Regions from separate parts of the Microbacterium sp. LWH11-1.2 genome, predicted to be linked through region 2. Evidence: predicted binding sites of a transcription regulator. Region 2 holds the regulator's gene; each other region holds the start of a gene.
What was found. The regulator LexA, encoded in region 2, represses DNA repair genes until DNA is damaged. The targets are predictions, from matches to a motif close to TCGAACANNTGTTCGA.
Positions count from the first base shown of each region.

Region 1 (4,278 bases), 950 kb from region 2:
TCGACGTCGAGGTGCTGCGCTCCGGACTCACCGTGCGCGGCGGAGACGCCGGTACCGTCGGCGCCGTCGCCGCGGACGCGGGGATCGCGCTGAGCACGCTCGTGCAGCGCGGCCCGACCCTGGAAGACGTCTTCATCGAGCATGTGCGCGGCGGGAAGTTCAGCCCGCGCGCCGAGGCCGCCGCGCCGCAGCTCGTCGCCCCGCAGAGCGCGGAGGCACCCGGCGCAGGAATCGCCGCCGGCGCTGTCGCGGCGGGGGTTGCCGGCGTCGCGGGTGTTGCCGGTGTCGCGGGTGTCGCTGCTCTCGGCGACGCTGACGAAGCGACGGCGTCCGAGGACGAGGCTTCGGAGGTTTCGGAGGCAGCTGAGGATTCGGAGGCTGCGGAGGATTCGGAGGCTGCGGTCGAGGAGAGTGCTGTCGAAGCGCTCGTCGCCGACGACGCGGCCGATGCGGGTTTCGCCGTCGAGGAGAGCTCCGTTGAGGAGAGCTCCGTCGAGGAGAGCTCGGTCGAGGAGAGCTCCGTTGAGGAGACCTCGGCCGAGAACAGCACGGTCGAGAACAGCACGGTCGAGCAGCACGATGCTGACGACGCTACGTCCGACGATGCACCTCAGGACGATGCGTCTCACGATGGCGCATCCGAGGAGGATGCCGCGCCGACGCGCTCCTTCGACGAGATCCTGTTCGGCACGTCGGCTCCCATCGCATCCGAGGCGACGGAATCCGACGACGCGGCACAGGACGGCACGGACCAGCCGGGCGACGACGCGCACGCCGGCGTCGAGTTCTTCACGGAGCTCGGCGCGACGGATGACACGGCGGACGAGGCGTCCGACTCGGCCGACGTCGCTTCCGAGGCGACCGACGCCGCCTCCGATGCGACGGACGCGGACAGCGAAGCCGAGTCGGACGATGAGTCCGTGAACGCGGACGCCGGGTCCGCGCAAGACGAGGCGCAGCCCGACGCCGCTGAGGCCCCCGACTCCGACTCCACGGACGACGACGACCCCCGATCGGCTGCCGTCAGCTCCATGCTCGCGGCTGCCGCACGTGCGTACTACGAGGACGAGCCGAAGGACTATCCGCAGGATGCGTCCTCCGACGAGGGAACGCACTGGGCGGTCGCGTCCACGGGTGTGATCGACACCGTCCCGCTCGCGGGCGAGCCGGCCCCCGACAGCGAAGCGGATGCCGGGGAGCAGGGCGAGACCCACGACGAGGACGCCGGGGACTCGGACGGCTCCGAGAACCACGACGAGAACGCCGAGCACTCCGAGGGCTCCGAGCACTCCGAGGGCTCCGAGGACAACGGCGAGCACGGCGAGCACGGCGAGCACCATGAGCATCACGAGCACCACGGCGACGAGAACTCCGAGCACCATCACGGCTGAGACCGCCCGCTGACACGAGAAAGCCCTCCGCGCCGAAAGGTGCGGAGGGCTTTCCCGATGAACGGGCGGGTCAGGCGGGTCGCGGACGGATGACCGGTCGGCGGCTGCCCTTCGAGACGGGGGTCGGCGCGGTCGCGACGATCTCCTCCACGTCTGCGGGTTCGGTCGACACGTCGAGACGGAGCGCCTGCGTGAGCGCGAGACCGTGACGCGTGCTCAGGATCAGCCGACGGTACTGCTCGTCACCCTCGAGGTCGATCACGACACCGGGTCGACGACGACGGATGAGCACGAAGTCGAGGCTGCCCGCAGCCTTCCAGCTGCCGGCGGCGAGCACGCCGGGGATGTGGGTTCCGGGGTTCGGTACGCCGCGCAGCCAGGTCCAGGCGTCTTCCGTGAGCTGCACCTTGGTGATGGTGTCGCGGACGACGCGGAGGTTGCTCCGGTGGAAGGTGGCGGCACGCTCGATCGGCGAGAGCACGACCTCCAGTTGCGTCTGGTCCAGCAGCAACGTCACCATGACCCCAGTCTGCCAGCGCGGCCCTCCCAGTTGTCTGGAAGTTGCTCACAGGAACGCAACGATCCGTTGTGGGATCGCACCAGTCGCCCCGAATCACCTCTTGCACTTTCGAACATATGTTCTATACTAGAGGCATGAGCTCCTCTCCGACAAGCGACATCGAGCAGCGTCAGCGGTTGCTCGACGCATGGGTGGAGAAGCGCCGGCAGATCGCCGTGAACGAGGCCGAGGCGGCCTCGTTCCTCGCCGACCGGATGCGCATCCTCGACCAAGATGTGAAGGATCATCCGCACCACCGCGACGCGATCCACCGCTCCATGATCGCGGAGTACTCCGCGGCGGGACGCCTGGCCCGAGGCAGCGTCGAGTACGCGTTCTCGGATGCCTGTCTGCTCGACTCCGAGCATCCGGCTGTGCAGGAGTCCTTCCGGCGGGGAGACATCACGGCGGCCCACGTGCGCGAGATCGTCCGTGCGGGAATGATCGTGCGACTGGCCGTGCGGGAGGGACGGGTGGATGCCGAGACGCTGGGTCTCTACGACGCCGCGGCCCTCGAGATCGCCGAACACGACTCCCCCGGCCGCACGCGGGCCATGGTGCGGCAGATCGCCGCGTCGCTGGCCGGAGAGACCCTGGTCGAGCGTCACCGACGCGCCCGCGGCGAGCGCGCGGTGACGATGCGCTCGCTCGACGACGGCCTCGCACTGCTCCAGGTGGTGCTGCCCGAGCATCTCGCCGCGGCGATCCTCGATCGGCTGACGCGGCTCGCTCGGCAGGTGATCACCACCCGCGACGAGCAGGATCCTGTCCTCTCCTCCGACGCGCTCGACTCCGGAGACGACGCCGTGTTCGTGCGCGATCTCGCCGCCGACGATCCGCACCGGGACGATCCTGCGCTCAACGAACACCGCATCGATCACGACCCGCTCGACGCGCACTCCATCGTCAGCGGAGACACCTACACGACCGACCCCTGGATCGAGCACGTGCCGGCCGACGACCGCACACTCGATCAGGTGCGCGCCGATCTGCTCACGGACCTGCTGCTCGCGAGCGATCCTGTCGCAGCCAGCGGCACAGGGCTCGACGGAATCCGCGCCCAGATCCAGGTCACCATCGCGGCCTCCACCCTCGCCGGAGCCGATGACCGTCCGGCGGAGTTCGACGGATTCGGTCCGCTGCACCCCGACATCGCGCGAGACCTCGCTGCGCGCGCGGGCGGATGGTCCCGCCTGTTCCTCGACCGCACCGGGATGGTGACGGCGACCGACGCGTACTCGCCGACCGAGGCGATGCGTCGGCATCTGCGGGCACGAGACCAGCACTGCCGGTTCCCCGGCTGTCGCATGCCGACGCAGCGCTGCCAGATCGATCACAACCACGACCACGCCAGAGGCGGGCCGACGTCGAACGACAACCTCTCCCACTTGTGTCTGGGGCACCACGCGCTCAAGCATCCTGATATCGACGGCCGCTATCGATGGACCGCCCGACAGCGTCCCGGTGGAGACATCGAGTGGACGAGTCCGCTCGGGCGCACCTTCAGCGATCTGGCACGCCGACGCGTCATGTTCGTCTGAGCGGCGAATCCCCCGACCAGCTCCTCCTGGCCCGCTCCTGCCGACCAGCTCATGCCGGCGTGCCGGCGTGCTGGCGACCCCGACTAGGCCCGAGCGGATGCCGCGGCCGCGGCGGCGACCGGGAGCGCGGCTTCGATGAGCTCCAACTCCTCGTCGCCGTGCGCGGCCGTGAGGAACCAGGCCTCGAAGACGCTCGGCGGCAGTGCCACGCCCTGCTCGCGCATGGAGTGGAAGAACGGGGCGTAGCGGAACGACTCCTGCGCCTGCGCCTCGGCATAGTCCCGCGGGGCGGTCGCGCGGAACGACGCATTGAACAGGCTGCCCGCCGTGGCCACGGCGTGCGTGACCCCGGCATCCGAGAGCGCGGCGTCGAGAGCGGCCGCAAGACGGACGGATGCCGCGTCCACGGTCGCGTACACCTCGGGCGTCGCGAGGCGCAGAGTGGCCAGGCCCGCGGCGACCGAGAGCGGATTGCCCGAGAGCGTGCCCGCCTGGTAGACCGGCCCGAGCGGAGCGAGGAGATCCATGACCTCGGCGCGGCCACCGAGTGCGGCCAGCGGCATCCCTCCGCCGACGACCTTGCCGAAGGTGATGATGTCCGGCAGGTAGTCCTCGCCGGCGGCGGCCTGCAGACCCCAGTAGCCGGCCGGGTGCACACGGAATCCGGTGAGCACCTCGTCGAGGATCATCAGCGCGCCGTGAGCATGAGCGGTCTCCGCGATGAGGCGGTTGAACCCCGGGAGCGGAGCGACGACGCCCATGTTCGCCGCCGCGGCCTCGACGATGA
Region 1 covers NZ_CP151636.1:1,602,542-1,606,819, reverse strand. Annotated here, with positions in the region: gene MRBLWH11_RS07645 (ATP-binding cassette domain-containing protein) at 1-1,391, shown strand, start outside; gene MRBLWH11_RS07640 (hypothetical protein) at 1,462-1,911, opposite strand; gene MRBLWH11_RS07635 (DUF222 domain-containing protein) at 2,046-3,491, shown strand; gene MRBLWH11_RS07630 (glutamate-1-semialdehyde 2,1-aminomutase) at 3,575-4,278, opposite strand, start outside.
Region 1: the regulator LexA is predicted to act here: its motif matches at 2,020-2,035, upstream of MRBLWH11_RS07635 (DUF222 domain-containing protein).

Region 2 (4,278 bases):
CGTCATAGCCTCGCTCGGCGAAGAGCTTCATAGCGGCGGCGACTAGCGCATCTCGTCTGGCTCCCATAATGTGAGAGAGTAATCACTCTCTTCGTATCGTGCAAGAAAGGACCGTCATGCAGAGGAGCGCGCTCATCCTCACTCTGGCTGTGCTCGGTGCGGTGGCGGTCGCCTCGGGCCTGTACGCGATCATCTTCGGCCCGACTTCCGTGCCGGGCGGGTCGCCGACGTCCTCGAGCGTCGACAGCGAGTACCGCTTCGTCAACGTGTTCTGGCTCGCAGCCGGCGTCGCTGTGTGGTGGTCGCTCTTCCGCCTGCGTGAACGAGCGACGGTGCTGCGCACCATGCTCGTGCTGGCTTTCATCGGTGGCCTTGCCAGGGTCCTCTCCGCCGTGGTCACCGGATGGCCTCACCCGGTGTTCATCGCGAGCACCGTCCTGGAGCTGGTCGTCGTTCCCCTTGTGCTCTGGTGGCACGTCCGCTTCGTCGGTCTCAGAGGCTCGGAGTGAAGCCGAACACCCGCCCCAGGAAGGCCAGTTCGCGTTCCAGGGCGTTCACGATCGTCGTCCCGCTGCGGAAGCCGTGACCCTCGCCGGGGTAGACGACGTACTCGTGCTCGACGCCGCTCGCCGCCAGAGCATCGCGGATGGCCTCCGACTGCGACGGCGGCACGACTCGGTCCTCGGCACCCTGCATCAGCAGCACGGGCACATCTATCCGTTCCGCATGCGTCAGCGGTGAACGCTCGATGTAAAGGCCCTCGGCCTCCGGGAGCGGTCCGACGAGCCCGGTGATGTAGTGCTCCTCGAAGCCGTGCGAGTGCTCCGCCAGCATCCGGAGGTCCGCGACGCCGTAGCGGCTGATCCCGGCGGCGAAGGTGCCGCCGCGCACCAGCGCCGAGAGCACGGTCCAGCCCCCTGCCGAGCTTCCGCGGATCGCGATGCGCGAGGCATCGGCGAGACCCGCGTCAGCGAGGCCGCGCGCGGCGGCGATCACGTCGTCGACGTCGACGATTCCCCATTGCCCGTGCAGGCGGTCGCGGTAGGCGCGACCGTACCCGGTGGAGCCGCCGTAGTTGACATCGAGCACGCCGATGCCCCGGCTGGTGTAGAACGCGATGGCGGCGGATGCCGCGCCGGTGACGTGTGCGGTGGGGCCGCCGTGGACGAAGACCACGTACGGAGGCAGCTCGCCTTCCGGCGCTGCGGCTTCGGGGTTGGCCGGAGCATAGGCGAACGCATGCACCGAGCCTTGGCCTCCGTCCACGAGGATCGCGGTGGTGGGCGGCATCCAGGCGGTGTCGACCGGTTCGCCGCCGGCGACCGTGATCGTCTCGCCGGAATCGAGGTCGACGCACCAGACACCGGGTGCGCTCGTCGAGCTGCCGCCGGAGAGCAGCACGCGAGAGCCGGACACGTCGTCGACGCTCACGTGGCCGTCGCAGGGGACGTCGAGGGTGCGGGTCGAGCCGTTGGCGGCGATCTCGACGACGTCGTCGCGGCCGTTGGTGCGCACTGCGACGATGCGGCCGTCTGCGAGGGGCTGGTACCAGCGGTTGCCCAGCACCCAGAGTCCATACCCCGTGTCGGCGTCGCTCGAGGTGATCGCCTCCGGAGCGCCGTCACGTGTGCCGGGGACCAGCGACAGGCGCTGGAGCTGCCAGCGGCCGGTCGGGTCGTCGGCGTAGAGCAGCTCGGTGTCGCTCACCCATTCGGGCTGGAGGGCGGCGCGCGTGGCGACCCAGGGGCCCGCCTCGCCTTCCGCGCCTTCGTCGTCTGCTTCGTCGATCTCGGAGATGACCAGTGTCGCGCTCTCCCACGGCATCCGCGCGCCGTCCCACGCGACCCAGGCGATGCGCGAGCCGTCGGGCGAGAGCGCGGGATGTGCGACGAAGGCGTCGTCCTGCGTGAAAGCACGGATCGCGGCGTCATCCGCTGCCGCTGAACCGTCGGTCGGGATCTCCACGATCCCTCGGATCTGCGCTTCTCCGCGGAGGTCCTCCCGCACGGCGAGGAGCCGCCCCTGCTGCAGACGGAGTCCGCCGTGCGAAGGACCTGCGGGGGTGAGCGGGACCGGACCTGCATCGGGTGAGAGCCGGTACACGCGCTGGTCTCCCGCGTCGACGAAGTACAGCGTGCCGTCGGCATCCGCGGTCCAGGCGCCGCCGCCGTACTCGTGCACGCGCGACCGCGCGCTCCACGGCGCGGGGAGGATCACCGCGCCGCTCGAGCTGCGGACCGTCACGCGCCCTCCCTCGGACGGCACCGACTCGCCCCACCAGATCTCCGAGCCGACGAATCGCGCCCCATCGATCCGAGGGGCGGAGGCCGCGACCGAGGCGGCGGAGAAGGGCGATGGCCAGGAACCGTACGGGGACGACATGGTTCGAGCCTAGGCGGCCGTCGAAGCACGGCCTCCCGAAACCGGGAGGACGGCTCTCATGCCGGCGGACGGCGGATGCCGAAGGGGCGCGGTCAGACCGCGCGGAGCACCGCCACGACCTTGCCGAGCACCGTGGCCTCGTCGCCGAGGATGGGCTCGAAGGCGGAGTTGCGCGGGAGCAGCCAGGTGTGGCCGTCGCGGCGGCGGAATGTCTTCACGGTGGCCTCGTCGTCGAGCATCGCTGCGACGATCTCGCCGTTCTCCGCGCTGTTCTGCGAACGGATGACGACCCAGTCGCCATCGCAGATCGCCGCATCGATCATCGACTCCCCGGACACCTTGAGCATGAACAGATCGCCCTTGCCGACCAGCTGGCGGGGGAGCGGGAAGATCTCCTCGACCTGCTGCTCCGCCGTGATGGGCACCCCGGCCGCGATCCGGCCGACGAGCGGTACGAGAGCGGCATCGCCGACCGGTGTGGCCACGTCTGCCGGGTTCTCGCCGCTCGTACCGGGAAGGTCGATCAGCACCTCCATCGCGCGGGTCTTGCCCGGATCGCGGCGCAGGTAGCCGCTCAGCTCGAGCTGTCCGAGCTGGTGGGTCACGCTCGAGAGCGACTTGAGTCCGACCGCATCGCCGATCTCGCGCATGCTCGGCGGGTAGCCGTGGTGGGCGATGGAGGTCTGGATGACCTCGAGGATCGCCATCTGCTTCGGGCTGAGGCTCTTCCGACGGCGCGTCCGAGGGGCCTCCTGCTCCGGGGCTGAGTTCTCGCTCATGGTGCTCCTTCAGTACGCGATCCGACGTTCCTCTTCGAATGTCGGAGGCCCGTGGTGGGGTGTTCTTATCGAAACCGTATCCGAGAATCGGCCTGATCTGGAAGATCTGTTCGAGCGTGTCGGAAGATTCGGGGGTCCGATTTCGAAGAACAGTTGACAGATGTTCGAACTCGAAGATATCTTCGGAACGTAGCTTCGCATTCACGGCTCCCGGCCGAGACGCGAATGCGAACGCTACGCCAACTTCACCGCCGGCCTCGCCGACGGGGACAGGGTAAGGAGCCCGACATGAGCAGCATCAGCATCAGCACCGCAGCGGTCATCCCGGCACGCCCGGCGACCCGGTCGCGACTGCGACTGACGGCTCGTGGTCGTGGTGTGCTGCTCGCCCTCTCCGCGGTTCCGCTCGCGGTCGGCATCGCCTTCGCGGCGATCAGCGGAGGCAGCGCCATCGCCGCGGGCGACGACACTGCCAGCAGCTTCAGCAGCGCGGACTTCCAGACCGTGACGGTTCTCCCCGGTGACACGCTCTGGTCGATCGCCAACACGGTCGCCCCCACCGCCGACCCGCGCGACGTGATCGGCGAGATCAGCCGTCTCAACATGCTGCGCGGCGGGGCCCTGCAGATCGGCCAGGAGCTCGCGATCCCTGCGCAGTACTCGAACTGACCCTTCGGCAGGCTCAGTCCTTCGACGGGCTCAGGAACCCATTCTTCGGCAGGCTCAGGAACCCATCCTTCGGCAGGCTCAGGAACCCATCCTTCGGCAGGCTCAGGAACCCAAGGGGAGGGGTGCGTCACGCGGAGGGCGCGCGGCCTAGCATGGAAGGGTGACTTCCTCACTCGATGCCCTCCCGCTCCGTGACGATCTTCGCGGGCTCACCCCGTACGGTGCGCCGCAGGCGCCGCTCCCCATCGCGTTGAATGTCAACGAGAACACGCATCCCGTGCCCGATGCGGTCGCGAGCGACATCCTCGACGACATCGCCGTCGCGCTGCGCGATGTGAACCGGTACCCGGATCGTGAGTTCACGACACTGCGCGAGGGATTCGCCGAGTATCTCGGTCACGGCCTCACATCGGATCAGATCTGGGCGGGCAACGGCTCGAACGAGGTC
Region 2 covers NZ_CP151636.1:2,557,510-2,561,787, forward strand. Annotated here, with positions in the region: gene MRBLWH11_RS12340 (TetR/AcrR family transcriptional regulator) at 1-67, opposite strand, end outside; gene MRBLWH11_RS12345 (DUF4345 domain-containing protein) at 117-509, shown strand; gene MRBLWH11_RS12350 (prolyl oligopeptidase family serine peptidase) at 493-2,382, opposite strand; gene lexA (transcriptional repressor LexA) at 2,475-3,161, opposite strand; gene MRBLWH11_RS12360 (LysM peptidoglycan-binding domain-containing protein) at 3,450-3,830, shown strand; gene MRBLWH11_RS12365 (histidinol-phosphate transaminase) at 3,991-4,278, shown strand, end outside.

Region 3 (4,278 bases), 2.0 Mb from region 2:
ACGCTCAACCTCATGCTCCCGGATTCGAAGGCGGGACAGCATTACCAGCGCGGCACGGTCTCGTTCCTGGCCCCGGCATCCGGCGAGGTGACCGTCTCGATCGCCGCACCCGCGGGCGAGGCGAAGGTCCGCGTCGACAATGCGCGGGTCATGGTCGACACCACGACGGCGCCGACGCAAGGCACGGTGTACTCGAGCGACTTCGAGGGCAACCAGCCCGGCTGGGGTCCGTTCGTCTACTCGGGCGATCCGGGCGGCATCCGCACCAGCATCTCCCGCCGTCACGACCCGTACACGGGCAGCGACTGGCGCAACACCGCGCGTCCGTTCGCCCCGGGTGGTGCGCAGGCCGGTCTCGCGGTCGACTCGACCCTGCACGGCGATCACTCGCTGCTGTCGCACTCGGAGCTCAGCGGCGTCGTCTACCGCACCGACCCGACGCTCGTCTCGCTGCAGGCCGGACACACCTACCGTGTCGGATTCAACTACCAGGTCGGAGCGAGCGGGGCCTATCGCTGGGTGACGGGGACGGATGCCCTCGCCGCCGGCGAGGCGACCTCGACGACCCTCGGACGAACCGATCTCGCCCAGGCTCTGGAGACGACGTCGTTCGTCCAGGACGTGAAGGTCGGATGCGGCGACTACACCTGGGTGGGACTCGAACGCGTCGGCGGCCCGGAGGTCGACTTCGTGCTCGACGACTTCACGGTGACGGACCTCGGACCGACGACGGGCGGCACGCCGTGCGCCACGGTCTCGGGCGGAGCCGCGGTCCTGAGCCCGGGCGGGCAGTCGACGTTCACCTCGACGTTCACGAACAGCGAGGACATCGCCGTCGAGAACATCGGAGTGGAGCTCGCTGTGCCGGAGGGGTATGCGGTCGAGGTTGCAGACGGCTCCTCGAACCTGTTCGAGACCGTCGATGCGGGCGACAGCGTCGAGACGACCTGGCTGATCACCGCCCCGGCGGAAGCGGCCGGCGCATCGGTCGGCATCGGCATCGAGGCGACCTACCTCGCCGACTGCGACGTGCGGTCGGTCGCGACCTCGGTGCAGGCGACGGTCGCGACGCGGGCGCGGATCCCGAACGAGCAGATCACGGCCTCGGCGAACTCCGAGGAGACGGTGAACGAAGACGGCAAGGCGGCGAACATGCTCGACGGCGAAGCCGGGACCTTCTGGGTCAGCCGCTGGGCCGCCGATGCCACGGCCTATCCGCACGTGCTGACGTTCGACCTCGGCGCTGCCGAACAGGTCGACGGCATCTCGTACCTGCGCCGGACGGCGAACACGAACGGTCCGATCAAGGGCTACGAGGTCGCCGTCTCGGCCGACGGGCAGACGTTCACCCCCGTGACCACAGGAGAGTGGAAGAACGTCGCCGAGTGGCAGGACGTGAGCTTCGAGGAGACGACGGCCCGGTACGTGCGAGTGACCGCGACGTCGTCGATCTCGGGGTCGCAGTTCTCCGCCGTCGCCGAGATCGCGATCTACGGCACGGCCGCACCGCAGAGCGGACATGCACCGAAGGAGCGTCCGGCCGACGACATCGACGAATGCACCCCCGTCACCGATCCGGAGCTGAGTCTCGATGCCACATCGGTCCGCGCCGGCGAGACGGTCGGGGCGGAGCTCACGGGCTTCGAGCCGAGCTCCGCGGTGTCCTTCTGGCTCGGCGAGGTGAAGATCACCGATGCCGCGGTCGATGGCGAGGGGGCGCTGACGAGTCGGCTGCTCATCCCGCTGGCGACCGAAGTCGGGAAGCACGAGGTGATCGTCAAGGACGCCTCGGGCGAACCGGTCGCCAGTGCGCCGCTGAAGGTGAAGAAGGCGAAGCCGGCGAAGGACGCGACGGTGACGGTGTCTGTCGAGACGGTTCGAGGCGGATCCAGCGTCGATGTGCAGCTGCGCAGCTTCGAGCCCGGCGATGCCGTGCAGGTCTGGCTGCACTCCGAGCCGGTGAAGCTGGGCGATGTGACGGTCGACGCGGACGGGAATGCTCTGGCGCGGGTCGTGATCCCCGCGGCGACTCCGGCCGGACAGCATTCGATCGTCGTGACGGATGCCGAAGGCGCGGAACTCGCCCGCACGGGTCTCGCAGTGACGGCCGCACCCGGGGGTGCCGGTGGCAGCCTCTCGGAGACCGGAGCGGATGGAGCGCTGTGGGCGGCAGTCGGCCTGTCGGCGCTGGCGCTGATACTCCTCGGCGGGGTGCTGTGGACGCGCCGACGTCGGGTCGGCTGAGCGGTTCGCTTCGCCGCTGAGGCGCGGCGAGACGGCCCGGAGGGAGTTCCCTCCGGGCCGTCTCGCGCGATCGCCAGGGAGGATTCCTGCCGCGGAATATACTGCCATATTCGAATGTATGTTCTAATCTGGGGGTATGGCACAGCGGCAGACGGATCTTCACCTCGACCTCGATAAGCGTCGTCGTGTGCTGGAGGCGTGGGTGGAGAAGAAGCGGCAGATCGCGGTGCTGGAGTGCGAGGCGATGGAGGTGATGGTCGAGCAGATCGGGTTCCATGAGGCGGATGTCGCGGGGAACGGGTTCCATCGGGATGCGATCTATCGGTCGATGGTTGCGGAGTTCTCCGCTGCCGCTCGGATCCCGACCGGGTCTGTGGAGTATGCGTTCACGGATGCCCTGGTGGTGTCGACGTCCCTGCCGGAGGTGCGGGCGGCGTTCGCCGCGGGCCGGGTGTGTGCGGGGCATGTGCGGGAGATCGTGCGGGAGAGTGCGATCGTGGCGGAGGCGATCCGGAACAAGCGGGTGGATGCCGACGTGATGGGGTTGTACGAGGCGGCGGTGCTGGTGTTCGCCGAACGGGAGACCGCGGCGCGGACGAAGGCGCATGCGGCGCAGGTCGCGGCGGCTCTGGTCGGGGAGACGGTCACGGACCGGCATAAGCGGGCAGCGGGTGAGCGGTGCGTGAAGGTGCGCTCCGTCGGCGACGGGCTGGCTTTGTTGACGGCGGTGCTGCCGGAGTGGGTCGCTGTCGCGATCGCGGACCGGCTCCGCCAGATGACCCGGCAGGTGATCCGGAACCGTGCGCATGCCCGCGACGATGCCGAGAGTGCACGCGACGACGGAAGGGTGATCGTCAGCGACGACACGTTCGCGATGGATCCCGACACCGACACCGGCGCCGGCTGCGAGACCGAGAATGTCGCCGCCGACACGCGCACCTGGGATCAGGTGCAGGCGGACCTGCTCGCCGACCTGCTGCTCACCGCCGACCCGAGCGCCGTCCATGGTGACGGGCTGGACAACATCCAGGGCCGCATCCAGGTGACGATCGCCGGGACCACGCTCGCCGGGGCGGATGATCGGCCGGCGGACCTCGACGGGCACGGCCCCCTCCACCCCGACATCGCCCGCGACCTCGCCGGACGCAACACCGGGTGGTCACGCCTGTTCCTCAACCCCGACGGCATGGTCCGGCAGACCGACACGTACACCCCGACGGAGGGGATGCGGAGGTTCCTGCGCGCCCGGGACCAGCACTGCCGATTCCCCGGCTGCCGCATGCCCGTGCACCGATGCGACATCGACCACACCCACGACCACGCCCGAGGCGGCAAGACCAGGCTCGACAACCTCGCCCACCTCTGCCGCGCCCACCACACCCTCAAACATCCCGACATCCCCGACACACACCGGTGGACAGCCCGACAAGAACGCGACGGCACCATCACCTGGCACAGCCCCCTCGGCCGCACCTACACCGACCGCCCCACCCACCGCGTCATGTTCACCTGACACGAAGGACCTGACCGACAGTGTCGCGAGACGCGCTCCGACACGCGCTCCGAGACGCGAGACGCGACGCCGGCGCTCAGCCCTTGACGGCGCCGGCCGCGAGGCCTGACCGCCAGTAGCGCTGCAGGCTGAAGAACAGGATGATGAGCGGGATCACACCCAGCAGGGCGCCGAGCATCACCGCTCCCTTGTCCGGCGAGAAGTAGGTCATCATGCCGTACAGGCCCTGCGTCACCGGCTTCAGGTCGGCGCTGGAGATCATCATCAGGGGCAGCAGGAAGTTGTTCCACGTGGCCACGAAGATGAAGAGAAAGATCGTCACCATCGCAGGCCCGAGCAGTCGCAGCACGATGGTGAAGAAGATCCGCGCTTCGCCGGCGCCGTCGATGCGGGCGGCCTCCAGGAGCTCGGTCGGCACCGATGACTGGGCGTAGACCATGCCCAGGAACACGCCGAACGGTGAGACCGCGGACGGGATGATGATCGCCCACGCCGTGTTCGTCAGTCCCAGAGCATGGAAC
Region 3 covers NZ_CP151636.1:516,375-520,652, reverse strand. Annotated here, with positions in the region: gene MRBLWH11_RS02395 (endo-alpha-N-acetylgalactosaminidase family protein) at 1-2,244, shown strand, start outside; gene MRBLWH11_RS02390 (HNH endonuclease signature motif containing protein) at 2,381-3,757, shown strand; gene MRBLWH11_RS02385 (carbohydrate ABC transporter permease) at 3,834-4,278, opposite strand, start outside.
Region 3: the regulator LexA is predicted to act here: its motif matches at 2,355-2,370, upstream of MRBLWH11_RS02390 (HNH endonuclease signature motif containing protein).